4 regions of the Amphibacillus xylanus NBRC 15112 genome follow, and region 4 is predicted to be linked to each of the others. Evidence: riboswitches for the same ligand, from Rfam matches in the RefSeq annotation. Region 4 holds a riboswitch; each other region holds the start of a gene.
What was found. A riboswitch is a leader RNA that binds a small molecule or an ion and turns the genes downstream of it on or off. The one in region 4 is predicted to bind thiamine pyrophosphate.
Positions count from the first base shown of each region.

Region 1: another riboswitch for thiamine pyrophosphate. It lies ahead of thiD (bifunctional hydroxymethylpyrimidine kinase/phosphomethylpyrimidine kinase); the one in region 4 lies ahead of thiW (energy coupling factor transporter S component ThiW).
Region 2: another riboswitch for thiamine pyrophosphate. It lies ahead of thiT (energy-coupled thiamine transporter ThiT); the one in region 4 lies ahead of thiW (energy coupling factor transporter S component ThiW).
Region 3: another riboswitch for thiamine pyrophosphate. It lies ahead of tenA (thiaminase II); the one in region 4 lies ahead of thiW (energy coupling factor transporter S component ThiW).

Region 1 covers NC_018704.1:305,799-313,692, reverse strand. The annotation lists gene ddlA (D-alanine--D-alanine ligase) at 1-352, opposite strand, end outside; gene AXY_RS01670 (DUF4064 domain-containing protein) at 380-796, opposite strand; gene thiE (thiamine phosphate synthase) at 997-1,644, opposite strand; gene thiM (hydroxyethylthiazole kinase) at 1,648-2,448, opposite strand; gene thiD (bifunctional hydroxymethylpyrimidine kinase/phosphomethylpyrimidine kinase) at 2,448-3,272, opposite strand; TPP riboswitch at 3,357-3,460, opposite strand; gene lepB (signal peptidase I) at 3,523-4,032, opposite strand; gene AXY_RS01645 (flavodoxin) at 4,132-4,587, opposite strand; gene AXY_RS01640 (organic hydroperoxide resistance protein) at 4,716-5,135, opposite strand; gene pflA (pyruvate formate-lyase-activating protein) at 5,288-6,040, opposite strand; gene pflB (formate C-acetyltransferase) at 6,181-7,894, opposite strand, start outside.
Region 2 covers NC_018704.1:2,102,393-2,110,286, forward strand. The annotation lists gene AXY_RS10160 (polysaccharide biosynthesis protein) at 1-1,339, opposite strand, end outside; gene galU (UTP--glucose-1-phosphate uridylyltransferase GalU) at 1,410-2,297, opposite strand; gene AXY_RS10170 (tyrosine-protein phosphatase) at 2,397-3,164, opposite strand; gene thiT (energy-coupled thiamine transporter ThiT) at 3,540-4,115, opposite strand; TPP riboswitch at 4,264-4,371, opposite strand; gene AXY_RS10185 (CpsD/CapB family tyrosine-protein kinase) at 4,742-5,431, opposite strand; gene AXY_RS10190 (YveK family protein) at 5,424-6,170, opposite strand; gene AXY_RS10195 (EAL domain-containing protein) at 6,428-7,153, shown strand; gene AXY_RS10200 (zinc ribbon domain-containing protein) at 7,225-7,894, shown strand, end outside.
Region 3 covers NC_018704.1:495,678-503,571, forward strand. The annotation lists gene AXY_RS02605 (sensor histidine kinase) at 1-37, shown strand, start outside; gene AXY_RS02610 (ABC transporter ATP-binding protein) at 177-953, shown strand; gene AXY_RS02615 (FtsX-like permease family protein) at 956-2,878, shown strand; gene AXY_RS02620 (YxeA family protein) at 2,894-3,208, shown strand; partial or broken gene AXY_RS12475 (IS3 family transposase) at 3,604-4,977, opposite strand; TPP riboswitch at 5,029-5,127, shown strand; gene tenA (thiaminase II) at 5,231-5,917, shown strand; gene AXY_RS02640 (ABC transporter ATP-binding protein) at 5,982-6,749, shown strand; gene AXY_RS02645 (ABC transporter permease) at 6,749-7,498, shown strand; gene AXY_RS02650 (ABC transporter substrate-binding protein) at 7,488-7,894, shown strand, end outside.
Region 4 covers NC_018704.1:2,255,706-2,263,599, reverse strand. The annotation lists gene helD (RNA polymerase recycling motor HelD) at 1-691, shown strand, start outside; gene zupT (zinc transporter ZupT) at 742-1,551, opposite strand; gene nagB (glucosamine-6-phosphate deaminase) at 2,335-3,063, opposite strand; gene nagA (N-acetylglucosamine-6-phosphate deacetylase) at 3,060-4,217, opposite strand; gene thiW (energy coupling factor transporter S component ThiW) at 4,742-5,227, opposite strand; TPP riboswitch at 5,299-5,411, opposite strand; gene AXY_RS10820 (hypothetical protein) at 5,459-5,758, opposite strand; gene AXY_RS10815 (hypothetical protein) at 5,859-6,701, shown strand; gene AXY_RS10810 (heavy metal translocating P-type ATPase) at 7,018-7,894, opposite strand, start outside.

The sequences.
Region 1 (7,894 bases), 620 kb from region 4:
CTTGCATACTACCGTCTTCACCAAGAGTTCCATGAATAATTGGAAAAACAACATCAATTTGAGGCAAGACTTCTTTCGTCTCATAGTCAAATACTTGTCCTTGCTTTTCTCCTGGTAAAATAGCAATCTTACTGCTTGTTTTTTTGAGTGAAATAGCTTTAGGGTCGTGCTCATTAAGTAAAAATGAATCTTCCTCATTTACTTGCCAACAACCGTCCTTATCGACGCCAATTAACACAACATCGTATTTCTCACGATCTATCGCATCAATAATATTCTTAGCTGATTGAAGTGAAACCTCATGTTCTGCAGACTTACCACCGAACACAATGGCTACATTTATCTTCCCCATTTAGATCAACTCCTTTAACTATGTACTTTAAGCTAATTTCCGTTTACGGAATAACGCCATCATCGCAGCAATGATAAAGAATACACTACCAACCAAGGCGATAATGAATTGAAGAGAACTAACGAATATACCTACTATTAAAAGAAGAACACCTGCCACTTTTGGTCGTTTATCATTTTTTAATAATAGTATGCTAACAATTCCAGCAGCTTCAGCTAGCACTAGCGTAATAACACCTGCAGTACGCAAAGTTTCAACAAATTCGTCGTAGGTTGGGACATTTTCTAGTTCAGCGGCTTCCTCTTGCATGAATTGTTCGTATATTTCAAGTGCTGCCTCGTCATCACCATGAACATTGATCATTGTCACTCCTGAAATACCAAAGAAAAAGAAAATAGCCATCCCCATAATGATTAAGAAAATTTCAATTCTTCTATTAAGCATTGTTGTCAACACCTCTCTCTTTCTAATCTCTTTACATTCTAACATATAGAAAGATTAACTGACTAATTTAATTATAGTCGTTTTTGTTATATTTATGAATCCAGTTATTTTAGTTAAGCACATTTAAAAAATCGAGAAACCAACTTAATTCATTGGCTTCTCAATTTTTTACCTTTAAGAAATACAACAATCAGATCTAATTATTGATTAGCACTCAAATTTACAAATGCTTGAGCTGCTAACTGGGGTTCGTCAGCTAAACTAATTGCTGAAATAACAGCAACACCATCTGCACCTGCTTTTCTAACAGAAACTACATCAGTCAGCTCAATTCCACCAATCGCAACAATCGGAATATCTGAAACAGCATTTCTAATCTTTTGAATGCCTGATAAACTAATTGGCGCTTTAGCATCTGATTTTGTCATCGTTGGAAAAATTGGTCCTACTCCAATATAATCTACTCCTAAACGTGCCGCTTCAATCGCTTCTTCTACAGATGTAGTCGATAAGCCAATTTTCATCGTTTCAGGTGCTATTTCTCTAATCTGATTAACCGGTATATCATCCTGTCCAACATGAATGCCATCTGCATTGAGATTAATAGCTAGTTCAAGATCATCATTGACAAAAAACGGAACGCGATATTGGTGACAGAGCTTTTGCATTTGTCTTGCTAAATCATATTTTTCAGACCCCGATTTAGCGCTAAAACCTTTCTCTCGAAATTGAAAACAACTGATCCCACCCTTTAATGCTTCTTCTAAGATGAAAAGCGGATCTTTATCCTTCACATTCTGGCTACCTAAAATAAAATAGACAGCTAATGATTCTCGATTAAATACCACGTACTATTCACCTACTTTCTCTAAGCAAAGTCGATCTATAATATCAGCTTCAGTAATACTAGATAGAGCATCTAATAATTCAATTTGAAACTGTCCTGGGAAAGATGTCTTTTCTGCTGCCTTCTCTGCCGCAATTGTAAAATAACTAACTGCAGCTACTACTGCTAAAATACACGATTCGCTAACCGCCAAGAAAGCACCTGCAATTGATGACAGTAAGCATCCCGCACCCGTTACTTTTGTTAATAATTCTGATCCATTGGATACTTGATAAAGAATTTCTTGATTAGCAATATAATCAACTTTCCCTGTCATTAAAATTGGAACATTAAGCTTCTGAGTTGATTGCTTAATAATAGATGGCCCATCTAAAACTTCCGAAGCATCGACACCTCTAGCTGTTGCTCTAAGACCAGCTAAATGACTTATCTCTGCTGCATTTCCTCGAATAAGTGATAAATTAATCTCTGACATAATTCGTTGAGCTGCATGGCTACGAAATGTCGTGACACCTACACCAACTGGGTCAAACACAACTGGAATGCCTTTTTTATTTGCAGCATGACCCGCTACGATCATCGATTCCAATATTTCCGTTGTTAATGTCCCAATATTTAATACGAGCGCATCTGCATGTGCAACGATCTCTTTTACTTCATTTTTTTCATGTGCCATAATCGGCAATGCGCCAAGTGCGTATAATCCATTCGCAGTAAAATTCATTACGACTTGATTTGTGATATTATGGATCAATGGTCGCTCTTGCTTGATTTGTTCAACAAGTTTAATGATTGATTGTTTCATTATTTCTCACCACGCTCATTCGGCAAGCCCTGTAAACGATAACCCCAGTGGTTCGTCGGTCCGTTACCTTTCCCTAATTCTAATGAATACTTAATGGCATCGGTTATATAAGCCTTCCCTTGCTCGACCGCTTCAAAAATTGATTTTCCTTTGGCAAGTTCTGCAGTTATTACAGCAGAGAACGTGCAGCCCGTTCCATGTGTATGAACCGTATGAAATCGCTCTGAACTTAGATGATACAACTGATTACCATCATAAAAAACATCTATTGCCTCACCATCAAGATGGCCTCCTTTAACGACAACAGTTTTAGCTCCAAGTTCAGCGACAATTTCAATAGCTGCTCTTTCCATTTCTTCGATCGTGCGAATTGACCTTCCAACTAATATCTCTGCTTCTGACAAATTTGGTGTAGCCACTGTAGCTAATGGAACTAACTGTTCTTTTATAATAGTCTGTGAGATCTCTTCCATTAATACATCACCACTTGTTGCAACCATTACAGGATCTAAGCAGTATGGGATTTCAGGATATTCTCGTAAATAATGCGAAATTAATTCCATCATTTCAATTGTCGCGATCATTCCTGTTTTAATCGCATTTGGTTTTATATCAGAAAAAACTGACTCTAGCTGTTGATTAATGAAATCAAGTGGCAGATGGTGAATATCTAGAACCCCTAAAGTATTTTGCGCTACTGCAGATGTTAAAACGCTCATGCCATAAACTTCCCGCTCCTGAAATGTTTTTAAATCCGCTTGAATCCCGGCACCACCAGTTGGATCTGTACCCGCTATTGTTAGAGCTATTTTTACATTAGACATTGCATTTCCCCCTTAAAATTTTTAATAAAAAAACCACCCCTAACATAGGAGCGGTTTACATTATTAATAAATAATCCAAATAATATAAGAAATGCTCCACTTTCCTACGTAGGTACTAACCTAATCAGGTTCAAAGGGACCAAAGAAAAATCTTTATCTCAGCGTCATACGCGCCCCTAGTGGAAAAAAACATATTTAATTTTTGTATCTTCATCTAAACACAAACTAATTTTTTATGCAAAAATCTTGATTATGGTTTAACGATACCGATTGAATCTAACGGCCAGATTCTAAAAACAACTTCGCCAATAATTGAATCTTCATCAATCACACCAAATGCTCTGCTGTCATAGCTAAATTTACGATTATCACCCATCACAAAATAAGTTCCATCTGGTATTTCTGTTGATTTAAAATATTTAACTAATATTTCTTCTGAGTTCATGTCTGTTAAATAGTCTTCATCGTAGGCAACATCATTAATATATAAGCGATCATCAATAATCTCAATTTCATCACCTGGAAGTCCGATGACACGTTTAACATAATTATCTACGCCATTCGGTGCGACGAATGCAATCTCATCAAATCGATCAATCTCACTCAGTTTACTAATAATAATTCGGTCACCGTCATAAAGGTTCGGTTGCATAGAATCTCCTTTTACAACTGATGGCGTCATAACAAACGTTCTTACTAGCACTACAATCACTAATGCAATTACTATTGCGTATAACCACGACATGATTTCTTTTAACATTTATAACAACCTCATTTTCTCTCGCTATAACAACAATTATATACCTTTTTTTAGTAAAATCCAATAAAGTTAATCTAACTAAACAAATATTAGCATAACCTACTTCGTGTTGTTGACTTGTTTTACGAATTCCTCAACGAATTGATCAATCTTTTCATCATCTTCAGGTTCTGGAGCTAGCTCAATTTTAAGTAATGGATCGATAACTTCTGCCCCAATCGCTCTGAACTGTTCAGCCATTTTTTCAATTGCAGCACCATAAAATTCATAATATGAATCACATGAACCGAATAGACCGACGACTTTGCCCGTTAGATCTTCATCTGCTAAATCTTCATAGAAATCTTCTAGTTCAAATGGCAAGTCAGCGTCACCCCAAGTATATGTTCCAAATAAAATCGCATCATAATTCTTTAAATCAAGTGCCATTATATCGTCAAACTCAACGTGAAATTTCTTCACAGATAAATTAAATGCTTCTACTTTATCTTTAAGGATATGAGCAATTTCTTCTGTATTACCAGTCATGCTCGTATATACCAATACTACTTCCATTATAGTCACTCCTATATATATATATATAAATATAAATGAACATTATCATAGTTAAGATTCATTATACCTATAGTTTAACAAAAAAATTCGATGAAGCCTATTTCTTCATCGAATCTTTTAAAAAGCGATTAAAGTGCTTTTACATTTAAGTTGACATTAATGTTGTTTCGCGTTGCTTTCGAGTACGGACAGAAATTATGAGCTAGTTCAGCCAAATGCTCAGCTTCCTCTTGTGATACACCTTTTATATGAACATTTAAAATAACACCTATTTTAAATCCTTTATCATCACTATCCTGCATTAAACTAACTTCTGCAGTTATCTCAGATTCAATCTCTTTCTTCTGTCTAGATGCCATTAAGTTTAGCGCTCCATCATAACAAGCTGCATAGCCTGCAGCAAATAACTGTTCAGGGTTTGAGCCTTTTTCATCACTGCCACCTGCTGGATCAACCAGCTTTAAATCTATTATTCCATCATCTGATTTAACATGACCCTCCCTGCCGCCTTTCGCTGTAGCTTTAGAAGTGAACATAACTTTACTCACTTATAATCCTCTCCTCATTGTGTTTTTAATACTTAATTTAGTATTCCTTAATTTCACAACTGCTAAACATAAAAAATAAAGATACAAAAAGAACACCTAGTTTGAGAGCTATTAACCATCTCATTTCAGTGTTCAATTTGTTTAATATATATTTAGTTTAATGGAATAGTTTTTCTGCGATTTAAGATGTCTTCGGCATTTTTAACTCGATCTTCAGTTGGTGGTTTAACTCCTTGTAATGGATAGTCTAATCCTAGCTCTGACCATTTGTAAACACCGAGTTCATGATATGGTAAAACATCGATTTTCTGAACGTTAGACAGTGTCGCAATAAAGTCGGATAAGCGTTGTAGAAGCTGATCATCGTCACTTCCACCTGGTACCAATACGTGGCGAACCCAGATTGGTACTTGCTTTTCATCTAAATAGCGTGCCATATCCAAAATGTGACTATTAGATACACCTGTCAACTTCTTATGCTTCTCGTCATCAATTTGCTTAAGGTCATATAATATTAAATCTGTTACTTCTAATAATGCATCAAGTGTTTTCATAAATCTTGGTGAACGACTAAAGCAACCACCTGATGTGTCAATACACGTATGAATACCAAGTTTCTTAAGCTCCGTAAATAGTTCTAGCAGAAACTCCGCTTGGAGAAGTGGTTCACCACCACTTACTGTTACTCCCCCATTAGATGATTCAAAGTATGGTTGGAAATCCTTAATGTCTTCTATAATTTCTGCAACAGTCATTTCCTTACCACCTGACATCTTCCATGTATCTGGATTATGACAGAACTGACAACGCAGTAAGCATCCTTGTGTAAATATTACATAACGTAACCCTGGTCCATCTACAGTACCTAATGTTTCAATTGAGTGAATCCGGCCTTTAACTGTCATGTTGTGCCCTCCCTAACTAAAAAATAAACTCGATATTATGGCGCAATTAATCTGATGATACTTATACGATCGGCCATAATAAATATTATTCGATCGTATAAGTATGGGAGAAGATGAATCTTCTCCCAATATTTTAATTCTTATAGACTTTCGTGGAAAGTACGGTTAATAACATCAATTTGTTGTTCTCTAGTCAACTTAATGAAGTTAACAGCGTAACCTGATACACGGATTGTTAATTGAGGATATTCCTCTGGACGCTCCATTGCATCTAATAATGTTTCGCGGTCAAACACGTTAACGTTCAAGTGGTGACCTTTCTTCTTAGCATAACCATCTAACATTGCTGCTAGGTTAGCTTTCTGACTTTCTAGGTCTTTACCTAATGCTTTAGGAACGATTGAGAATGTATTAGAAATACCATCTAAAGCATAGTCATAAGGCATTTTAGCAACAGAGTTTAATGATGCTAATGAACCGTTAGTGTCACGGCCGTGTAATGGGTTAGCTCCTGGAGCAAATGGCTCACCAGCTTTACGTCCATCAGGCGTGTTACCAGTTTTCTTACCATACACAACGTTTGAAGTAATTGTAAGGATTGATTGTGTATGAACTGAATTACGGTATGTCTTATGTTGTTTAATCTTATTCATAAATGATTTAACTAAGTCAACACCAATTTGGTCAACGCGGTCGTCGTTATTACCGTATTTCGGATAATCTCCTTCAATCTCGTAATCAACAACGATACCATTTTCGTCACGGATTGTACGAACTTTTGCATGTTTAATGGCACTTAGTGAGTCAACAACAACAGATAATCCTGCAATACCGCAAGCCATTGTTCTTAATACTTCACGATCGTGTAATGCCATTTCAATTCTTTCATAGCTATATTTATCATGCATGTAGTGAATGATATTAAGTGCATTTACATAAACACCTGATAACCAATCTAACATAACATCATATTTCTTCATTACTTCATCATAATCTAGATACTCTGAAGTAATTGGTGCATAAGTTGGTCCAACTTGTGCTTTTGAAACTTCGTCAACACCACCGTTAATAGCATATAGTAATGCTTTAGCTAAGTTAACACGTGCACCAAAGAACTGCATTTGCTTACCAATACGCATTGCTGACACACAGCATGCAATACCATAGTCATCACCATAGTGTGTACGCATAATGTCATCATTTTCGTACTGGATCGCACTTGTCTTAATTGACATTTCTGCACAATAGTTCTTGAAGTTTGTTGGTAACTTAGTTGACCATAGTACCGTTAAGTTTGGCTCAGGCGCAGGTCCTAAGTTATCTAGTGTGTGCAAGAAACGGAATGAGTTTTTAGTAACTAGTGGGCGACCATCCTCAGCAATACCTGCGATAGACTCAGTTACCCAAGTTGGGTCTCCACTAAATAATTCATTATATTCAGGTGTTCTAGCGAATTTCACAAGACGTAACTTCATAACGAAGTGATCTACTAATTCTTGTGCTTCTTCTTCAGTTAATACACCATTTTGTAGGTCTCGTTCAATATAAATGTCTAGGAATGTTGATGTACGACCAAGACTCATTGCCGCACCATTTTGCTCTTTAATTGCTGCTAGGTAACCAAGGTATAACCATTGGAATGCCTCTTGAGCATTTTTTGCAGGCTTAGAAATATCGAAGCCGTAAATTTCACCTAATTTTTTCAATTCTTGTAGTGCACGGATTTGTTCCATGTGCTCTTCACGGTCACGGATTACATCATCTGACATAACACCGTTACCACCGATAATTGCTAAGTCAGCTTTTTTCGCTTCGATTAATTTATCAACACCATAAAGTGCAACTCGACGGTAA
Region 2 (7,894 bases), 150 kb from region 4:
GTACATTACCAAAACGGACGGCAACGAATTTCGTTTTACTTCGTGTCGCAAGGTCTTGGATGATCATTTCTGCAATACGTTTTGTACCGCCCATAACGTTAGTTGGGTTAACGGCTTTATCCGTTGAGACTAAAACAAATGTATGAACATTGAATACATCGGCTGCTTCTGCAACATTTTTCGTTCCGATGACATTGTTTTTAATCGCTTCATGTGGATTATATTCCATGAGTGGCACATGCTTATGTGCAGCTGCATGATAGATAATCCACGGTTGATATTGTTTTACAATATTAAAGATTCGGTCACGGTCTTGGACATCAGCTATAAGTGGAATAATTTCAGTAGTCGTATGTCCGTATGTCTTCTGTAATTCTTTTTCGATTGTATAAATACTAAACTCACCATGGCCGACTAATAGAATTCTTGACGGATTAAAGCGCATCAGCTGACGGCAAATCTCCGACCCGATCGATCCTCCTGCACCTGTTACCATAACGGTATTGTCAGTCACATATGTTGAGATTGCATCGATATCAAGCTCTACCGGTGGACGTCCGAGGACATCCTCCACGTCGATATTTCTTAACATTTTAACCGATACACGACCAGTCGCAAGGTCTTCAAGTTTCGGCAAAATTTGTACCTTCTTCGCTGTGTTATTACAACGATTAATAATTGCCTTAAGTTCACCATTTCGAATTGATGGTATGGCAATAATTATATGTTCAATTTGCTTGGCTTCAACGATTGCTTCGATTTCTTCAGTCGTACCTAGGACAGGTAGATTAAAGACGTGCATTTTTTGCTTCATCGGATCATCATCAACAAATCCAATTGGGTTTAAGTCTACGTCTGTTTGCCCGTTTGTAAGTTGTCTGGCGATCATCGCTCCCGCATCACCTGCACCAATAATTAATGTACGCTTTCGATTTGGATTTGGATTAATATAGTGATCTCGGAAAACCCGCCAAATAAAGCGTGAACCACCGATCACAGTTAAATGAATGAGCCACGTAACGAGCATTGCCCGGCGATAAATCTTAAAATCATTAATGAAGTACTGGAAAACTGCTGTTGATAGATTCGCTAATGTAACAGAGTAGATAATCGCTTTTAATTCTTTAACACTCGCATATGCCCAAATCTTATGATAGAGTTTAAAAATTAAAGCATAGATAAAATGAAAGATTAATAGTCCGATTGCGCTAAAGCATACGATATTAGTATCCCAATCTGATCGTGCAGGATAAACAACCCATGCCGCTAGGAATATAGCTGTTGCAATCATAAGTGAGTCAAGCAATATAAGTGAGATAAGTCGCTTGCGATATGACATGATTACTTGCCCCTTTTTTCGAAAATTCAGGTAATTGAAAATCGTACGGTGGAGCTTGCCACCGATCAGTTTATTCTTCTGCTCTTAGTTGATCTGTTAAATCAAACAGGAGCTTTTTAACATCTTCGCCGATTTCTTTATTTTTCAGTGCGAATTCAATCGTCGTTTCAATGAAACCGAGTTGTTCCCCTACATCGTAGCGACGTCCTTGGAAGTCATAGGCGTATACTTTCTGAATTTCATTTAACATTTGGATTGCGTCTGTTAATTGAATTTCTCCACCTGCACCGATTTGATGACGCTCTAAGAATCGGAAAATTTCAGGTGTAAACACGTAGCGTCCCATAATCGCTAGATTTGATGGTGCAGTACCTAGTGGTGGCTTCTCAACAAAATGATCCACTTCATAGAGTCGACCATTCACCTTTGCACCTGGATCTACGATTCCGTAGCGTTCAGTTAATGCTTCTGGCACTTGTTGAACACCAATCACTGATGATTGTTTATCTTCAAATTGATTAATCAATTGTTTTAAGCATGGTACGTCACTTTCAACAATATCATCACCGAGTAGCACCGCAAATGGCTCATCACCGATAAATTTACGAGCACACCAAACTGCATGTCCAAGACCTTTTGGTTCTTTTTGACGAATATAGTGAATATCCGCTAAATTTGTAGATTGCTCAACTTTATGTAACAAATCTAGTTTGTTTTTAGCCTTTAGATTTTGCTCAAGCTCTGGTGCGAAATCAAAGTGATCCTCAATCGCACGTTTACCTTTTCCGGTTACGATAATAATATCTTCGATGCCCGAAGCAACTGCTTCCTCGACGATGTATTGAATTGTCGGTTTATCAACAATTGGTAACATTTCTTTCGGCATCGCCTTTGTCACTGGTAAAAACCGAGTCCCTAGACCGGCTGCTGGGATAATTGCTTTTTTTACTTTCGCCATATGAAACATGCTCCTTTTTATTGATCTATTAGTATGTGCCAAATTGATTAGCCATTTGAGTTATATTAACCCACCATTTGGGAATGGTGAGTTTTTCCCTTAAAATAGACCGAGGAATTTCTTCCGTTTAATCATTATTGGCTCATCAATGTAGACCATCTTATTATCGACGATCTGTTGGGCGTTGTCCATAAATGTGAATAGAGTGTGCTGCCCGTATTGTTCTGTGATTATTTGGTTTGCTTCACGCATATAGAAGCCTCTTGACTTCGTGTTATGTGCGTCTGATGCGATAAAGTGTGTTAAATTATGTTCAATTAATTCATGTGTGAATTTTTTTATTTTTGTACCGAATTTGCCTACTAGGCTTGCGGCAGTAATTTGTGTTAATGCACCGTTTCTAACGAAGTGGTAGAGCTGTCCTGGTTGTTCCCGTAAGACTGTGTTTCTTTCTGGGTGAACGATGATTGGGATTAAGTCCTTCATCTGAATGTCAAATAACAGCTGTTCTGTATATCGTGGAATATGTTCTGTTGGTAGCTCAATAAAAATATAGCGACTTGCTCCGTTTAAGGTTAGAATTTCGTCGGCTTCGTAACCTTCAATCAGTTCACCATGAACTCTTACTTCTTGCCCAGGCAAAATTGTCAATGGGATCTCCTCTTGTTGGATTCGATCATTTAATCTAGTTAAATCGGAAAGTACTGATTTTTTCGGATTATTGTAACGCCCATTTTTATGATGTGGGGTTGCTATTATCGTATGAATGCCTTCTGCGACGGCTAGTCTTGCCATGGCTACGCTGTCTTCTAGATGTTTTGCTCCGTCGTCTACACCGGGTAGTATATGACAATGTATATCTATCATATTGACAACCTCCTCATCTGTAATTTTTGTACAGCAATAATATTATAACAGTTTTTTTCATAGAATGGAACCAATTTTGTGACTCTTTTCCATAATTTCAGCAAAATTTTTAGGCATATTAGCTTATATTAACTGTGATTTTATCTAATTTTTGGGTCATTTGTCCTATTGGAGCGCTTGATATGACAGTTTTTGTGTGATTTTTCAGGTTTTGATTTGGAAATTGTTTTTTGTGATAGGGAAAAATGAGGATTTGTCACTAGAAATTCACATTTTTAACTATTTGTTGGGTTGTGACTAAAAAATCCGCACATCTTATGTCGATGTACGGATTTGTTTCTGGATATGTGAGCTAGGTTCCAGTTTGAATTTGGGTTATTTTGTTGTCGCAGCTACAAGGTGTGGGCGTTTATTAAATAGAAAGCTTACGGCAGCAACATTTATTACAAATGATGGGATGAGGTACGAGCTGTTATAAACGAGTGAGTAGACCCAAATATTCATCCCTTCGATTAATGATTCAAAGAAGACAACTCCTGCAACATAGTGTGTGATAAATCTAAGTGTGATACCAATTAATACACCAACTGTCACCATGCCGACGAATCGTTTGGTATTGTTATTTTTTAATGCTGCTTGAACAGCTGGTGCGAGTAGTCCCGCAAATCCTAATACCATAAATGCGATTGGATAGTCGAGAATACCCTGTATCGGGTGACCAATCCATGCTGTTCCTGTTGCAACTTGGAGAATCCCAAAAAGTAAGCCAGACAGTAGGCCTCCTTTTAAGCCCCAACGAAATGCAACGATAAAGACTGGGATCATCGCAAATGAGATTGAACCACCTTGTGCCCAGATTTTAAATGACAGAAATGGAATGATGTCTAAAATAAGTGCTAGTGCTGTAAAGATAGCCACCTCAATGAAAAATAGTGTACGTTTAGATTGCATACTTCTTCCCCCTTATATTTTTGGGTTTTATTGATTGGATTTGTGGAATATTCCTCCAATCTTTTTAACAATAAAAAAGCAATGTGCCAAGGGGATGCTTCCTGATGGGGAACCCGCTCACATTGCTTGTTACTTTATGCAAAAATACCATCAAAAAAGCCACCATCCCTACGCTAGAATTATCTAACAGGTTCATAGGGTCAGAACAATGCGTGTTCAATCTCAGCCGACTCAATCAGCTCCCCCTGTAGGCTTGTGCTATTTACTTTTTTATTACTAGGTATTAGTATAAAGGATTTAAATTCAGAATTCAAGAGGAATGATTTTAGGAGAATAAGATAGAACCGGATGATTGAGGATGTTAGAATTTTGATTTGGGTGCGTTCGCACTATGGTGTGGTGCGAATTTTCTTGATTGGGTGCGTTCGCACACTGTTTATGTGCGATATTTTGAATTTGGGTGCGTTCGCACTATCAAGTGGTGCGATTTTTCTTGATTGGGTGCGTTCGCACTATCAAGGAGTGCGAAATCCGGGAATTGAGTGCGTTCGCACCCGAATTGGGATTATCGGGAAAATGGAGCGTGAATTTTTTCATAAAAAAACTTGCGCAATAACGCGCAAGTTCTATTCTCCGTAATAATAATACTGATCTTTTGATGTTTGGACGTCGTTTAGTACGGCTCCAAGTAATTTTGCTTTGGCTGGTTCAAGCAGTTCTTTTGCTTTAATCGCAGATTCCTGGTCTGTTTGCTTACTACGAATAACGAGTAGTGAGCCATCAACAAAGTTGGCAAGTAACTGAGCATCTGTTACTGCAAGAACAGGTGGTGTATCAAAAATAACTAGATCATACTGGTCTTTTGCCTCGTCAATTAAGCGACGCATCTTATTCGAGCCGAGTAATTCTGATGGATTCGGCGGAATTGGACCAGATGGTAAAATGTCTAGATTTGGGACATCAGATTTAATTGCTGCTTCGTTAAGCTCATACTCACCAACGAGTAAACTACTTAAACCACGGCGGTTGTCGATTCTAAATGTATAGTGAACAGTTGGTTTACGCATGTCGGCGTCAACTAAAAGCACCTTCTTTTCTTGTTGGGCAAAAACGATCGCTAGGTTGGCAATCGTAAGTGATTTACCTTCTGACGGGTTAGCTGATGTCACGAGCATCGTTTCAAGTGTATCGTCTACCGCAGTAAACTGTAAATTTGTTCGAATCGTACGGAATTGCTCAGAGATTGGTGAGCGTGGATTCAGTTTAGTAATTAAATGTCTAGCTGCTTGTTTAACTGGTCTTTTATGTTTAGCCATTATATGTTACTCCCCTTTCTCTAGCTTGACGTCTATTTGCATGTTGTTGTATGTGCACGAGGTCAGTTTCTTGAACTTTTGCCACAACACCAATGACAGGGAGACCAACAATTTTTTCAACGTCAGTTTCTGTTTTTACAGTTGTATCTAAGTATTCAAATAAGAATGCTAAACCAACACCAACCATACCACCTAAGACAAAGGCGATAGCAATATTTAGTGTGAGATTTGGACTCACTGGTGTCGGGTTTGCTGGTAGAACTGCAGGATTTAATATATTTACGTTATCAACATTCATTAATTCGTCTATTTGATCTTGGAAAACTTCAACGGTCACATTGGCAAGATCAACTGCCATCTTTGGATCGGGATCTGTAGCCGAGACGGTTACCACTTGTGATCCATTCTCATTTGTGACGGAAATTTTTTCAGCAAGTGCTGATGGTGAGATTGTCAATTGAAGTTCATCAATCACTTCATCAAGAATCCGGTTACTTCTGATAATTACGCTATAGGTATTGATTAATTCAACGTTTGTTCGAATTTCATTTAATTCTACTGTTGCGTTGGGTTGATTTTGATTCACAAGAAATTGTGAATTAGCTCGATAAATTGGTGTGATAAAAAAGTATGTAAATATACCGCTTATAATCGCTGATCCTATTGTTAGGACAATGATTAATCCTAGTCTCTTTTTAATTATCTGAGCGATCTCTTTTAGTGTAATTGTTTCCTCCATTTAGTTTGATCCTCCAATGTTTAGTTGAGTAGTCCTGAATTGGACAAAAATATACAAAAAACATTATAGCATATTTTTTTATAAAATTGGTAAATTAATTTAATATAATGATTTTACGTCATTACTTTTAGCAATTGGTATAATATTTTTTCAGAATATTAGGAAAATTGTTCTTTTTTATTAACACTTTATTGGCTTATTTGTAATATTTGATATAATAGAGTTTGTAAGCGAATTCATTTTATGGGGGCTTTCATATGTTGATCGATCATTTTATCGAAAAAAGACTTTTTACACATAATTTTCAGCCCATCTATCACTTAAACAGTCATCAGTGTCTTGGATTTGAAGCGCTAATGAGGCCGTTTGATTTTCCAAATCCTGAGTTAGCGTTTGAGGCGGCTAAGCGGGCTGGGCGCTTGTATGATCTCGATACTGCATCGATTGAATTAGTGATGCGCTCTTTTCGGGATTCTCGTCTTTCTGATGGTGATGCGGTCTTATTTATTAATGTGCTCCCTTCTACTTTAATCAATCCTAATTTTTCTACGTTTATTTATCACACTTTACACACCAATCAATTACGAGCGGATCAAATCGTTTTGGAAATTTCCGAGTCAGAACAGATGGATCAATTGCTCGATTCCTTTCATATGATTCATGATCTTGTTGATTATGGTTTCCAATTTGCACTTGATGATGTCGGTAAGGGTTATTCCAATTTTGATGTTATCATTGAATTTCCGTTTAAGTATATAAAACTTGATCGCTTGTTTAGTACGCAGCTTCATCTTTCAAGTAAGAAAAAAGCTCTAGTTCAGCTATTTCGCGATTATTGTAGGGATCAGCAGATCCAGCTTGTGTTAGAAGGATTGGAGACGCGGCAGGAGTATCTTTTTGCTATGCAATTAGGTGTTGAGGTTGCGCAAGGTTATTTTCTCGGTCGTCCAAAAGCAATTGAAGAAGTGCGTGCATTTTTGTAAAGTTTGTTCCTTTGACTTATAGAATATATCGTTTAAACTTAAATATAGTATACATAAAGGAGTGATAAATGATGATCTGTGGAAAATGCCAAACAATCAATAACGATGATGCAAAATTTTGTATCAATTGTGGAAAACAAATTGATCATTTAAAGCAAAATCCAGTTGAAAATGAGCCAGAGGTGAAGGTTGAAGCTACTGCTACGCAGGCGACTGATGAAAATCCGACTAGTGCTGCTGGGGCGGAAAGCGTTCAGCCACCTAAGCGTCCGATGGAGCCAGATCCAACAATTGAAATGGCAAAAGAGATTGGCCAAAGTTTTTGGAATTACTTACTTAATGGTTTGAAGGCACCTTATCAAGCAAGTAAGGAAGTTGGTGCTAAGCAAGCTGATTTAATTAATGGACTAATTACTTTAATTATCTTTTCTGCTTTCCTTCCGTTATCTGTTTATCTATCAGGTACGATGTTGATGGCTGGATGGGGACGTCCGTCTTTCATTAGAACTGTTGTTATTCCGTTTTTCTTGTTTATTTTATTTATTGCAATTACGGTAGCAGTTCTGTTTGCAGTCGCACGACTAATGAATTCTAAAATTGACTTCTTACAAGTCTTTACACGTTTCATGACGTTTATGATTATTCCAGCTGGACTCGCTTTATTATCTTTTGTCGTAAGTATTTTCAACGCATACTTGTTTAGTACTATTTTAATGTCGTTAGTATTTTTAACTATGTTCT
Region 3 (7,894 bases), 810 kb from region 4:
TATTAGGAGATCATATAAATCAGACATACTGAAGTAGTTAGGTTATTGAAAACCTAACTACTATTTATTTTATTAGGTGACAGAAATATCACATTCGCTTTCGTTTTATCACCTAAAGCTTACGACATAGATCCACAAACATACTACAATATACATATAACTTTATTGGAGTGGATATGATGAAAAAGCAAAATACATTGCAGACCGTTTTACTAGCTGAGGATGTACGTAAATCTTATGGCACAAAGGGAAATACTCAAGAGGTCTTAAAAGGAATAAATCTTCGTGTTATAGAAGGTGAGTTTGTTGGTGTCATGGGTCCTTCGGGTTCTGGTAAGACAACACTACTCAACACCTTAGCCACAATTGATCGTGCCACAGGAGGAAATATTTTTATAAATGATCAAGAGATTTCAAAAATGAAAGATACCCAACTATCAAATATTAGGCGAAAGCATCTAGGCTTTATTTTTCAGGATTACAATTTGCTTGATACATTAACGGTAAAAGAAAACATATTGTTACCTGTTTCTCTAACAAAAATAAGTAAAGATGAGGCCGAAAAAGAGTTTAATGCAATTTCGGGGATGTTAGGAATCAAGCAGTTGGCCAATAAATACCCTTTCGAAATTTCAGGAGGTGAAAAGCAACGAACTTCTGCAGCGCGAGCGTTAATTCACTCACCTGCAATTGTTTTTGCTGATGAACCTACTGGAGCCCTTGACTCAAAAGCAGCTTCTAATTTATTAGAAAAGTTATGTGAGATTAATAAAAAACGCCAAGTCACTATAGTTATGGTTACTCATGACCCGTTGGCATCGAGCTATTGTAATCGGGTAATCTTTCTAAAGGATGGAAGAGTTTTTTCTGAATTGTATCGGGGAGAGAAAACGAGAGAATACTTCTTTAAGGATATTCTCGATATGCAAGCTGTTCTTGGAGGGGGTAGCTAGAAATGACTATAAAAAAATTAGTGACTCGCAGCATGCGAAAGAACATCAAAATGTATTATCTCTATTTTTTCTCGATGATTTTCAGTATAAGTTTGTATTTTATCTTTGCTACCCTGCAGAATGACCGAACTATTATGAATATGGCCAATGATAGTACCCTCTTCTCTACGGCCTTTCAAGTGGCTGGATTATTACTTATTTTCATTACCATTGTTTTTACGATGTACGCTACGAGCATCTTTATTAGAAGGCGTAGTCAAGAAATTGGATTGTATCAGTTAATTGGCTTGTCTAAGGCTTGGGTAGCTCGGGTACTAATCTTGGAGCACACTATTCTTGCTTTAGGAGCTTTACTTATTGGAATGATCGTTGGAGCTTTGCTCTCGCGACTCTTTCTTTTACTGTTTATGAACCTGATAGGTCTTGAAGCTATGGTTGGTTTAACCTTATCCTGCCAAGCAGTCATCCAAACAATTGCAGTTTTTACTTGCTTAATTGCTGTCACATCATTACAAATTATATTGACAGTTTATCGCAGAACACTAATACAATTGTTTAAAGCAAATAATCAAAATGATTACTTTGTCAAGCGTCCAACTATCCTTTCAAGCATTTTAGGGATAGCAGGATTAAGTTTAATAGGGTTTGGCTATTATGTGTCTACCTTGATTGTAGAGCATGCAGATTTGCTGATGTTTCTTATGTTAGTAGTCCTAGCTAGTACCATACTGGGAACCTATTTAGTCTTCCATACGACAATAAGCTGGATATTAAATGTTTTTCGAAAAAAGAAAAATGGGAATCTGGGCTTGTATAATAGCCTGTCGGTTGCCCCATTAATGCACAGAATGAAAGGTCACGCCAATTCCTTAACCTTAATCACTGTATTGTCTGCTGCAACCATTACGATGATTTCACTTTCATATTCCTTATACTATTCAACGGAAAAAGATGTGAGATTGGCTATGCCTTTTGACTTTGCAGTGGAAAATATGCAGGAGGAAGCCGCTATTATATCAAGTAGGTTAGAGGAGGAGCAAATTGGATTCGAACATTATCAACTAGAAGCCATGCGATTTAATGGCACATGGGTAGAGCAGGATTCAAGTGTAGATAATCGCCATAGAAGGTTTATGCTTTTTTCAGCAGAGCAAATGGACCAGGCTGGATTAGATGTTCAGATTCCCCAAGATGGTGAAGCAATCTACTATAATACACGAGCCATTATAGAGGGAATGGATACCTCATTTCCAAAAAAAGTGCAGTTTGCATCAAAACATCAAGCAAATTCACTAACAGTCTCCAAGTTTAGGCTTGAAAATGTGATGAATTACAGATTCTATGGCGAACAATTACTTGTTTCTAATGAAACCTTCGAGAAAATGAGGGAAAGCATCCTAGAGGACGAGCACAAAGAACTGTTGATATTTGATGTGTTTCACTTACTAGATACTGAGAAATCAGATATGGCTTCTAACATCTTTCTAAGGAATGTGGATAGTGACCTATATATCACTGACTTTTATTCCACATACGAGGGATCCCGTCAAACCTTTGGTATACTTATTTTCATCGCCGGTATTTTAGGCTTTGTATTTATCCTTTCAACAGGAAGTATTTTGTACTTTAAACAAATGACAGAGGCTGAACAAGAAAAGAACCATTATCGAACCCTAAGGCAACTAGGATTTCGAGTAAATGATATTATGAAAGGGATCATTCGTAAACAGCTCTTTGTTTATTTAATTCCTCTGGGAATTGGGTTAATTCATGCTGCTTTTGCTCTTAACGTAGGTTCTGTTCTCATGGCTGCAAGCATGATTACCCCAATCATCATTAGTATGGCAGCGTATATTGTCATCTATCTTACGTTTGCCGTGTTTACTATTCAATATTACAAAAGCATTGTCACAAATGCTCTATAGAAAGGAAGAAAAGTTATGAAAAAGTTCTTAATATCCTGTATTGTTGTAGTCGTTGTTTTTGGAAGCCTATATTTCTTCTTTCGCGAGCCATTCGATCGTTTTAATCCATTGCTTGAACAAGAATATGTCTATATTGAGATTCAAAATGAACCTGCAGATGATAACGGAAGATATAAATATAAGGAGGAGGGTGTCACTGAAAAAGGAGAGACTAAACAAGTGGTATTTACGACCAGTACTAGACTTGAGGAAGGTACACTCTTGAAAGTACTCGCCAAAGGTGCATACACACAAGAATATAAATTTATAAATGAGATTGAAATGCCATAAAACCCAAGTTAATAGTCTTCGTAAATGGTACAAATGGTGGATATGTTCCCGCATACGACTATTTCATTAAAAAACGCAAATACATCAATTCTATCAACTCGTCCCACATCGAGTTGGTTGCATTGATGTCAAGAGTGGACGGATAAGAAGAGTTGAAGTGTTGATAGAATAAGGTTTATATGGTTTCACCTATGTTTATTTTATATGAATAAACAGGTGGAATCCTTTTTGTTATTGGAGTGAGAAGTGCTAAAAATAGGGGTTGAGTTGATGGAATAGATTTCCAATTGGAGAGTTGACAGAATAAATGAAATTCTATTTAAAAAAACTGAAAGCAGTAACTTGAACTGAACCCTATTTTCTAGACAGTTTAATAAAAAGGGATATAGTTGCTCTTATGCTGCGATTAGATGACTTCGGTAGGTTGCCGGGGTCATCTTATTTAATGTCCATTGCTTTCTTGTATGGTTGTAATGATTCATATACTCTACGACTAACGTATGTAATTCAGCTAAGTTTTCAGCTTCCTTATAATCCACTTCATCTTCAAAATGACCAAAGAACGACTCCATTGGCGCATTGTCAAGGCAGTTTCCTCGGCGTGACATCGACTGTTTTAGCTCCAATTCTTTTATAAGTTACTGAATTGCTGGAGGCGTATAATGAAACCCTTGATCGGAATGAATCGTTGCTTCCAGATGAAGATTACCATCTAGATGCATATTTAATTGTTCAAGTGTCTCATACACAATCGACATTTTAAGTGTTGTTGATAGTGCATAGGCGACGATTTCTCTTGTAGCGACATTTTTTACGCAAGATAAATAAGCTGTTTGACCACCTCGATATTGTAAGTATGTCATATCGGTTAAGAATACTTTCCCTGGCTCATCTTGGTTAAACTCGCGATTTAAATGATTTGGTATACGGCGGTGTGACGCTGTTGCTTTTGCTATATGGCGATAAGGATTCACACGACGTACTTTTGCGTATAAGTTGAATTTACGCATTAAACGAAGAATCTTTTTATGATTCATGGGTTGGTCTAATACATCAACTAACGCCATATAAAATCCTCGATAACCAATTTTCTCTTTCGCTTTATCATAAATCGATTTCAGTAATAAATAATCTTGATAATCTGATTCTTCACGAAGTGCATCATTTTTCTGCATTTTGAAGCCATTTATAATAGCCGCTTGGACTGATATTCGCGACTTGGCATAAATAGCGTGTCATATTTTTTAGTTGATACAGACGAATTGTTTCATTGATTGCTTGGTATTTTTCTCTTGGTGTTAGAACTGTCTCTTCTTCGCCTCCCTTTCCATTTCGTCGAGCTTTTTTAGAAGTGTTAACTCAGCTTCTAAAAGTCGAATACGTGCTTCAGCCTTCTCTAATTTTTTGTAAGCTGATAGTTTTTCAGCACGCGGACGACCTGTGTTGCCTTTCCCACGACGCCCTTCTAGAAAACCTTGTTCACCAAATGTTTTATAGGTAGACCTCCAACGGTTCAATGCACTCTGAGCTCTCTTTAATCCAATGATTTCTAAATCAAATCCAGCTACTCTAAAGATTTGAACTGGGCCTTTTCCTGCTAAATTTTCCTGAACAGCCTTAAATTTAAACTCAGCTGTATATTGAATTGAGCGATCTGAAACAGATGCCACATTTGGATTCGTTTCAATTTGTCTGTGTTGATGTTCATTTTTAGAGGAAATAGACGAATCATTGATGAATAACCGTGATTTTGATCGCTTAAAAAACATAGACACTTGACAATACCTTTACTTTATGGTTGTCTATGAGTAACTGAATAAATGAATCACTAGGGGAGCAATATTGCTGAGAAAGACATGTCTTGACCCTTTGAACCTGATCTAGGTCATACTAGCGTAGGGAAGTGATGGCGGACAAAACAACTATCTTAATTTTTGTTGTGTATTGTAAACCATTCCTTACGCTTGTAGGAATGGTTTTTTTGGTTCATTATTCAAATAATAAAATAGGGAGAGAATATACATGCAATTTACGGATCGTTTATTTGAGAAAGTAAAGCCCGTTTGGGACAGTTATTTAGAGCACCCTTTCGTTAAAGGGATTGGAGAAGGTACGTTAGACAAAGGAAAGTTTATTCATTATATGAAGCAAGACTATGTTTATTTAATCGAGTATTCACGTGTTTTTGCTATAGGTGCTACGAAAGCAAACGATTTGAAAACGATGACAATTTTCGCTAATTTGCTACACGGTACAATGAACTTTGAAATGGATTTACACCGTGAATATGCTGAGAAATTTGGTATTTCTAATGAAGCATTAGAAGCAACGAAACCCTCATCAACGATGACAGCTTATACAAGTTATATGATTAGCCAAGCACAACTCGGTGGAGTTGAAAACGCAGTCGCAGCAGTCCTTGCGTGTGCTTGGAGTTACAACTGGATCGGAAAGGAATTAGCTAAGTGGCCAGATGCATTAGATCATGAATTGTATGGCAACTGGGTAAAAATGTACTCATCAGAAGGCTTTACGAAAATTGCTGATGATTGTATCCATTTAATCAATGAAATTGCTAAAGGTAAGCCCGAACATGAGTTAGATAAATTAGAAGACATATTTATTAAAACGAGCTACTTTGAGTATATGTTTTGGGATATGGCAGAAAATATTTCGATGTGGCCAGTATCAAAATTAGCTAACGTTTAATTGATAAACGATTGATGCGGAGAAGACTTCAATACATCTCCGCCTTCATGTAAGGAGTAAATATATGTCTCAAGAAAATAAAACTGCAATTAAATTTGACGAAGTATCTTTTCAATATGGACGAGGACACGATGAAAGACCTATTTTAAATAAACTGACTTTTTCGATTCCAAAAGGAGAGTTCGTCAGCATCGTTGGAGCTAGTGGTTCAGGAAAGTCCACCATTTTCCGATTAATCGTCGGTCTTGAACAACCTAATGAGGGCGATATTTACTTAAATGGACGTATTGAACAATCTCGATTTGGAAAAGTCGGCTATATGCCACAACAAGATTTGCTAATGCCTTGGAGAACTATTAGACAAAATGCCCAGCTCGTTCCTGAAATTAAAAGGAAACGTGACGATAAACAAGTGCAGATACTTCTAAAAGAGTTTGGACTAGAAGGATACGAAGACAAATACCCCCACGAATTATCTGGTGGTATGAAACAGCGGGTTTCATTTTTGCGGGCAACTTTATCTGGATCTGATATTCTTTTACTCGATGAGCCATTTTCCGCCCTAGATGCAATGACAAAGATGTATATGCAAGAATGGTTATTAGAACAATGGGAAAAACAACAGTCGACCATCTTATTCATTACACACGATATATCCGAAGCGTTGTTTTTATCAGATCGAGTCTATATCGTAAAAGAAACCCCGATTACTTCATTACACTCGATTGAAGTTCCATTAAATAGACCACGCACTAGGAATGATTTAGATAAAAGAGAAGTCATATTATTAAAAAATCAACTAATCGAACAGTTCAGAACGAGGATGTCATGATGCGAAATTATATCAGTTCATTCATATTTATATTGATATTGCTAACGATCTGGGAAATCGGTGCACGAATGGTGGATAAAAGTTTCATCTTACCTACACCTACAGATATTGTATGGACCTTGTGGGAACTGAAAGAAGTATTATTGTTACATCACCTGCCTATTACATTAAGCGTCATTGCAATCGGACTATCTATTTCAATTGTATTAGGTATTAGTTTAGCAATTAGTATGAATCTATTTAAAAGTTTAGAAAAAATGTTTTATCCAATTTTAATAACGTCTCAGACGATTCCGATCATTGCACTTGCTCCAATTTTCGTCTTATGGTTTGGCTATTCGATTTGGAGTAAAGTAGTCGTCACAATTATTATTACCTTTTTCCCGATTACAGTCAGCACTTTCGATGGCTTTCGTTCAACGAATTATCAATTAAAAGAATTATTACAATCCATGGGAGCTAATAAAAGACAAATCTTTTTTAAACTTGAAGTACCTTCTGCTTTACCTTCATTTTTCTCAGGTATGAAAGTTGCCGTACCGATGAGTGTGATTGGAGCTGCTATTGGTGAATGGCTAGGAGCTCAAGCAGGGTTAGGTTATTTTAGCCGTCGAATGATGGCTCAATTTGATGGAGCCGGTGTATTTGCTCCGATTGTCATCTTATCATTAATAGGTATGCTGTTATTTGCTATTGTCGTTTTTTTAGAAAAAATTTTTATGAAATGGAGGGTTTATGATGAGAAGTAAAGTGATGCTATTTTCCCTTATGTTAATAACAATATTGATGCTCGTTGCTTGCACTGAAGATGAAACAGAGAGCAAGGATGCTAGAGAGTCAACAACAAATGATGAAAAAGAAACCGTCTCGATTATGTTAGATTGGTATCCAAATGCTGTACATAGTTATTTATATGTAGCCCAGGAAAAAGGATATTTTGAGGAAGAAAATATCGTTGTTACATTTCAATTCCCAGCGAATCCGACAGATCCATTAACCTTGGCCGCTTCTGGAAAAGTAACGATGGGCCTTTATTATCAGCCAGATGTTATAATGGCGAAGGCGAATGAAGATATTCCAATTAAAGCTGTTGCGGCAGTCGTTCGTGAACCATTAAACCACGTCGTATATCGAGAAGATAATCC
Region 4 (7,894 bases):
TTCTACGTTCCAGCTACGTTATTTAACCTATATCTATCCTAACAGTCGAATGACGTTACTAGGAGATGTTAATCAAACGATTTATTATCATAGTTTGACTAATAATATTTTAACAGAAGATGCAATTGAGAATACAGAGCGCGTCACATTAATGAGAAGCTATCGCTCGACTCGACCAATTGTTGAATTTACGAGATCATTTATTGAAGATGGGGATAAAATAGAACCATTTAACCGAGAAGGAAGTAAACCAACAGTATATGAACTTGATAATCAAACAATTGCAGAGTATAAACTATACGATTGTATTGATAACTATCTAAATCGTAAATATCCGCATATCGCAGTCATTACAAAAACGATGGACGAAGCGAGAGAGCTAGCCCAATTATTGAAGAAATCGTATGATCAAGTACAACTGATTGATCAAGAAACGCATACATTCAAAACAGGCATTCATGTTATCCCTGTTTATTTAGCAAAAGGCATTGAATTTGATGGCGTGATTGTTTATGACGCATCGACAAATCAATATTTAAATGAACTTGAGCGTTACTTACTATATACTGCTTGTACTAGAGCGATGCACGATTTAACGCTAATTGCTATTGGTGGTATCTCGAGATTTATTACAGAAGTACCTACTTCGTTGTATTCTTTCTATCGTGTTCATGAAATTATCACAGAGTAAAAATAAAAGCCTTTGCCACTCACATTTTGAGTGACAAAGGCTTATTTACATTACAACATTAACAACAAACTAATCGCCATAACAGCCATACCTGAAATCACACCGTAAATTGATCTATGTGTTTCATCATAACGTTTTGCTGCAGGAATTAACTCATCTAAAGAGATAAAGACCATAATTCCAGCCACTCCTGCAAAGATAATACCGAATAGTGTATCTGTTAAAAATGGCATTAATAAAAGATATGCAATAATTGCTCCAGCTGGTTCAGCTACACCTGATAAAAATGATAATTTAAATGCTTTACGCTTACTACCGGTTGCGTAATAAATCGGAACGGATACAGCAATCCCTTCAGGAATATTATGAATCGCAACGGCAATTGCAATTGGAATACCTAGGGCAGGGTCTTGCAATGTAGCAGTAAATGTAGCAATCCCTTCAGGGAAGTTATGAATTGCAATTGCTAAAGCAGTGAATGTTCCCATTTTTAATAAACTCTTATCTTTCAGTGTTGAGGGCTTTTTATCCATATCCTCAACTTTCTTCACTTCATGTGGGTTTCCTTCCTGTGGAATCAATTGATCAATTAGACCAATAACAAGCATACCTCCAAAGAAACTAATCACCGTTACCCATGAACCTTTAACTATACCAAGCTCACCAACTAAAGAATCCTTAGCTTTAAAAAAGATTTCAACCATAGAAACATAAATCATCACACCCGCTGAAAATCCTAGTGCAAATGAAAGAAATTTAGTATTAGTAGTTTTTGTAAAGAATGCGAGTATACTTCCGATCCCAGTAGCTAAACCGGCAAATAAAGTTAAACCAAATGCAAGCCATATGTTACCATCCATTTTCAAAATCCCTTCTTCTCTTTTTATTAATTTCAGATTATTTATTTCCTAAATACTTTATGATTATTAATCTAAGTGAGTCAATTTCATAATACAAAAATCTAGTTAAGAACACGAACGATTACAAATAAAAATACAATATCACACGTAAATAAAGAAGCCTAATCAAGTGATTGGAACGGCAGGCGGCGACTCCAGCGGGAACAATCGTGTCCGAAGATCCAGTGATAAAAGCTTGGAAAGCTTTTATCAATTAGCTGAGTTTAACGAAGGCAAGCTAAAACCGTCACGTCGTGTGACGACGCTTGCATGACCTACATCCTGTAGGCCCGAAAGCGTCCGCCTAGAGTGGAAATCACCGCGTCATCTGTAACCCAATTGTTCGTGTTTTATAGCCAATTAAGTCATTATGAAATTCATTCGATTATTAATAAGTATCTTAATATTATAAAAAAACAATACAAAAGATGTGACTAACCTAAAAAGTTTGCCTAACGCAACTTTTTCGCCTAAGACCATTTTAATATGAAAAAATGCAAATTTCAACTGTTTTCATAAAAATTTATTTGTTAGTTAAATCCTTTGTCCTGTGAATAGGGGATTGGATTAATTCAACTGGAAACACAATTAGATCAATTGATTTAACAGACCAAACGTCAGTAGAGAAAATGATTGAACAGGATGAGCTTGTCTATTTATTTAAACTCATAATTGAAGAATCGAAACATAAATAAAAAAACCAACAATGCGTAGATTATCAATCAAAGCATTGTTGGTTGTAATTTATTTTAGCAATGAAGCAGCTGCTTGATCTATTACAATTGTTACTTGAGGGTGATGATGTAAAATTGATGCAGGGAAGTTTTCAGTTACTTCACCTTCAATTAATTGCTTAACAGCTTGAGCTTTATTTTCTCCTGAAGCAAGTAAAATAATTTCTTTACTTTCCATGATTGTTTTAATCCCCATCGTAATTGCTTGTGTGGGTACATCCTCTTTATTGTCAAAGAATCGTGAATTAGCCTCAATAGTTTCTTCAACTAAATCAGTAATCTGGGTCCGGCTCTCAAACGAAGTACCTGGCTCATTGAAAGCGATGTGTCCATTTACACCTAGACCGAGAATCTGTAAGTCAATTGCACCAACCTCTTTAATTGCGGCTTCATAATCCTTACATTCTTTTTCTAAATCATCAGCTACACCGTTTGGTAAATGTACATTATTCGGATCAATATCAATATGGTTAAACAATTTTTCATTCATAAAATAGCGATAACTATTTGGATCATCACTATCCAGTCCAATGTATTCATCTAAATTAAATGTCGTGACATTCTTAAAAGAAACCTCTTCGTTTTTATAGGCGTCAATTAAGTATTGATATAGTCCTTCAGGCGTAGAACCTGTTGCTAGACCTAAAATAGGCTTACTTAATTCATTAACTTTCTGAACGACCTGTTTTCCAGCCCATTCACTCATTTCTTGATAGTCACTTACTTTTACAATCTTCATTGGCTCACTCCTTGATATACAATTTTCCCTTTTTTAAAGGTTAGCTTTAAATCAAGATCATTATCTACTAGTAATAAATCTGCATCTTTTCCGACTGCAATTGAGCCTTTTTCATGAAAAACACCTGCTTGCTTTGCCGGATTAATTGATGCCATTAAAATAATATCATGAATAGTGACCTCAGGTATAGCAAAAAATTGCTTTGCACCATCAATCATTTTTAAGACACTTCCTGCGAGTACACCGTTAGCTAAAACAGCACGATCTTCATTCACTTGAACAGGCTGGCCTCCTAATTCATAAATTCCTGGATGAAGTCCTTTCGCACGCATTGAGTCAGTGATTAAGATTAATCGATTAGGTCCAATATTTTGATAAATTAATGCTAGCATAGCTGGATCAACGTGAATCCCATCTGCAATAATTTCAGCGTACACATCTTCAAGTAAGAATGTACCTCCAACAACCCCAATATCTCGGTGATGAATCCCATTCATTGCATTACATAGATGCGTCACTTGATTTACTCCATTTGCAACAGCCTGTTTCATTGCTGAAAAATTCATAGCAGTGTGACCGGCGGATACATTGATATTTTCTGCTCTTAGAGCTGAAGTAAATTGAAAATCTTGATCATGCTCTGGTGCGATTGTTACTGTTTTGATTGTTCGGTTTGCTACTTGTTGCCAATGGTTAAATAATTCTAAATCTGGTTTGATAATATATTCTAACGGTTGTGCGCCAGCTTTTGATTTTTCTACAAATGGTCCTTCAAGATGAATTCCAATCATTTCAGCACCATTGTCGATATTGTTATAATGAGCAAGATTTTCTAAAGCATGCTCAATATTTTCTTTTGACTGTGTAATCGTTGTGGCAAGGAAGCTTGTCGTTCCCTCAGTAACAAGGAACTTAGCAATTGTTTCAATCGACTCAGGTGTTTGATCCATTACATCAGCCCCGTTTGCACCGTGAATATGCGTATCAATAAAACCAGGGATAAGATTTAAATAATTCGCTTCAATCATCTCAATATCTTTGGGCAAATCTTGTGGTAACTCACGGTAAATCTGTGCTATCTTACCTCGATCAATAAGAAGATGTCCGTTCACTACTTCCTGTTCGGTATATATTTGTGCGTTTTTTATTAGCATATTGTTCACCTACTTAGAATAGTCTTACCCTTTTATTATGACATTCAATGCGTGAAAATTAAAATATAAATTAAAAAAGTGGCTTGGACATAACTAGTCTCACTGAGTAAAAAATAGTTCTATTTACGATTTTTTTGTAAATAGAACTATTTTTATTTTTGTGATTGTTTTGGTTGATTGGATTTTTAGCGTAATTGGCAGTGCATTTTCTTAAGTTCACTGCCAATTACGCTAATCAGAGTTCATTGTTTTCTTATTTAACGAGCGCCTATCGAGTGATTTAAACGGCGGATGGCGACTCCTGCGGGAAAAGATCGAGTCAGAAAACCCTTATTGCGACACGGTAGTGGAGCAATAAAAGTTGACGCCGATCCCGCGGAGAGCGTCCACCCAGAGTGAGAATCACAAAGTGACACCTTTAATTTATATTAGAGATGATCATCCTATTAAATGATGATGGTAAAAAAGGAATCCATTTGATTAACTGAATTCCTTTTTCATCTTAGCTGAGTTTTGTCCCAGCCTCAATGGTGACGTTTAAAATATGCTAATAATTTTGGTGCAACTAATGCCGCAATGATAGCACCTAAAACACTACTTACCAAAAACCCAGGTACAAAAGCGAAAACACCAACAGTCTGCCCCATAACGAGACGTGCAATTGGAATAGAAAGGAGTGAACCGATCATTCCAGTCCCAACTACTTCACCGATGACGGCTGAACTTATTTGCTTACGATAGCGATAGAAGAGACCAGCTAGTAAAGCACCAATCATACCGCCAGGAAAAGCAAGTAATGTACCAAGCCCCAAAGCATTACGTACAAGACCTATGCCAAAAGCAATTATGACTGTCGGAACAGGTCCTAAAATGATGGCACTAATGACATTAATCGCATGTTGTACAGGGTACGCTTGCGCAATCCCAGTTGGAAACCAGAGAAAGCTTGCCCCGACGACGCCAATTGCAATAAAGGCAGCAATTAGCGTCAATTGATTTGTTTTTTTCATAAAAAATAGTCCTCCTTTTGTTGTTGCATTGACTAAAAGCTGTCAGTTGCAGCGAAAGAAGAACCTGATAGGTTAAAGAAGTGCTACTTCCCTCCGCTAGTACGAACTAGATCAGGTTCAAAAGGGTTAGAAAGATTGAATTCTTTCCTCTCAGCCGATCCCATCGGCACCCCTAGTAGTCAAAGCTATTGAATTGGTTTCATCATAATATAGATCAGATCAAATGACAAGTTAGTTAGGCACCCAATTATCTCTAATATCAAAATTACTAATCACATTAAATGTATCAGTATCAGGATCAAACTCTAATGCAATTAATTCGCCAAAGTCCGCAGAATAATAATCTGTACTCACGATCGCAATGATATTCTCACTTAATTGTGCGACTTCATAAGAACTATTAGGGACGTAACTTTCTTGTGCAGGTTCAGTAGTTACGGAAATTGGTTCTTTAAAGACTAATAATAATAAAATAAACACTAACAATATAGCATTGATTGTTAATAAAAGAGGGGTAATCTTTATCTTCATCTTTTTATTCCTCACTTTACATTTTTTTGTAAATTATCATTTACACGGAAGTTATTATGGTATATTATATATAATATACCATAATAAAGGAGAGGTGCAAATGTCTTTTAAAAAAGTGTTTTTGGGTTTCTTGTTATCAGTAATCTTTTTGTGTGGTTTAATTGTAATTGATAGCAATGTCTATGCCTATGAGGATTTGGAGAGTTATTACAATTCAAAACTTTTAAGTTATGGTTTGTCAGAAGCGGAAATTAATCTAATGGATATTGGTTTGAAAGAAATACTCATAGCTGACTTTGGTGAGGACATAGAAAATAATCCAGATAGAAAGCTAAATTATTATCCAGGGGAAATCAAAGAGTATATTATTGACCCGGATGGAAATCTAGTAGAACTTCCGGCTATATATAATACTTCACCTAACTATGTCTCACCGTTTAATGTAATTCCAACATCTGACCTAAAGCTTCAGTTTTCTACAGCAAACAATGGACAGAAAGTTCAACGGATAATTGCTCTTTTCGAATGGACGAAAAAGGAAACAGCACCCAGAGAGTTTGTAGGATTTACTAAAGAATCAAACTTAGATATAGTTCCCAACTCTTATGAAGCAAGAATTATGACTAGACAACAAACATACAATACTTGGCAATATTACGGAAATGCAGGTGGTAGACCATATGAGATTGATGCTAATAATGGTGCTACATGGCGGTGGAGTGGAAATGCGGCATACTACAAAGGACACGTTAGTTATAAAGTAGACACAAAAAACAAAAGGACGGGTATTTTCCAAATGCAGTACGCTTCAGATCCTGGTGGTTCTAATACTAGTGTAAATGTTTCGTTAGGCCCTCTTTCGATCAATCATACTTTATCAAATAATAAAGCTATGCTGAAAGCCCCTCATCGTGCTACAGTAGTATTTAGAGTAGGGCCTTAAGTAGTAAATTAAATAATACCTTTTTGATTATAATAAAAATAATCCACCATTCTCTTTATTAATACGGTGGATTATTTTTATGTGTCCAGTTGAATGTGATCTGTAGGGTGAGAGAACAATAATAGAGATATTAAATTGTTTAAAATGGGCTATGATTAAAAGTTAACGAATAGAAGTCGACAGTCGACTATAGCCCACCAAGTACATATAACCACTATTAAAGTACTTTAATATTCTTCTAACATCGATTCGTTACCTTCTCATTTGATTGGAATACTGATGGATAAATGTTATTAATTCAACTGGAAAACCTGATCTAGTCTTTTTGCCTTAACAAACGTAACCCATTTAAGATTACTAAAATTGTTGATCCTTCATGAAATACAACACCCAACGGCAAACCTAGCCAACCAACAATATTTAAACCAATCAATGAGACAATCACTGCAATTGAAAAAATCACATTTTGAACAATAATTTTATTTAATCGCTGACTTAATTTAAAGCTGTATAACAATTTGGCTAAATTATTTTTGACGATGACAACATCAGATGACTCCATGGCGACTGACGAACCACTGCCCATAGCTATCCCAATATCTGCTTGAGCAAGAGCAGGGGCATCGTTAATACCATCACCAATCATACCGACAACATGATGATTGTCTTGATCAGCTTGAATAAATTTTATTTTTTCCTCAGGTGAGCAGTTAGAATAATAATGGTCAACTTTAATTTCACTAGCAACTTTTTTAGCAACCAATTCATGATCGCCAGTAATTAAATTAACCTTAATATCCTCAGCCTGAAAACCAGCAACTGCTTCAGCTGATTCGCTTCGGATTTGATCAGCTAATAAGAAGTACCCAACAATTTGATTAGCTTTGCCAACTAAGACAGCAGTATTTTCAGCTGCTACCTTCTCACGATAGTTATATGGGTCTTCAAAATTCTTTAATGCAGTAGGTTTAGCTACTATGATATCGCCTTTTTTAACCCCTGCACCGGCAATTTCTTCAATTGGTGTACGATCGTCAACAGCACCTAAATCTAAATCTTTAAACGATGTTGTGATCGCATCAGCAATGGGGTGACTCGACTGTTGTTCCATATATACAACTTCTTTTAAAATACTTTCATCGATTTCATAATCAATCACTTTAAATTTCCCTAAAGTCAATGTCCCAGTTTTA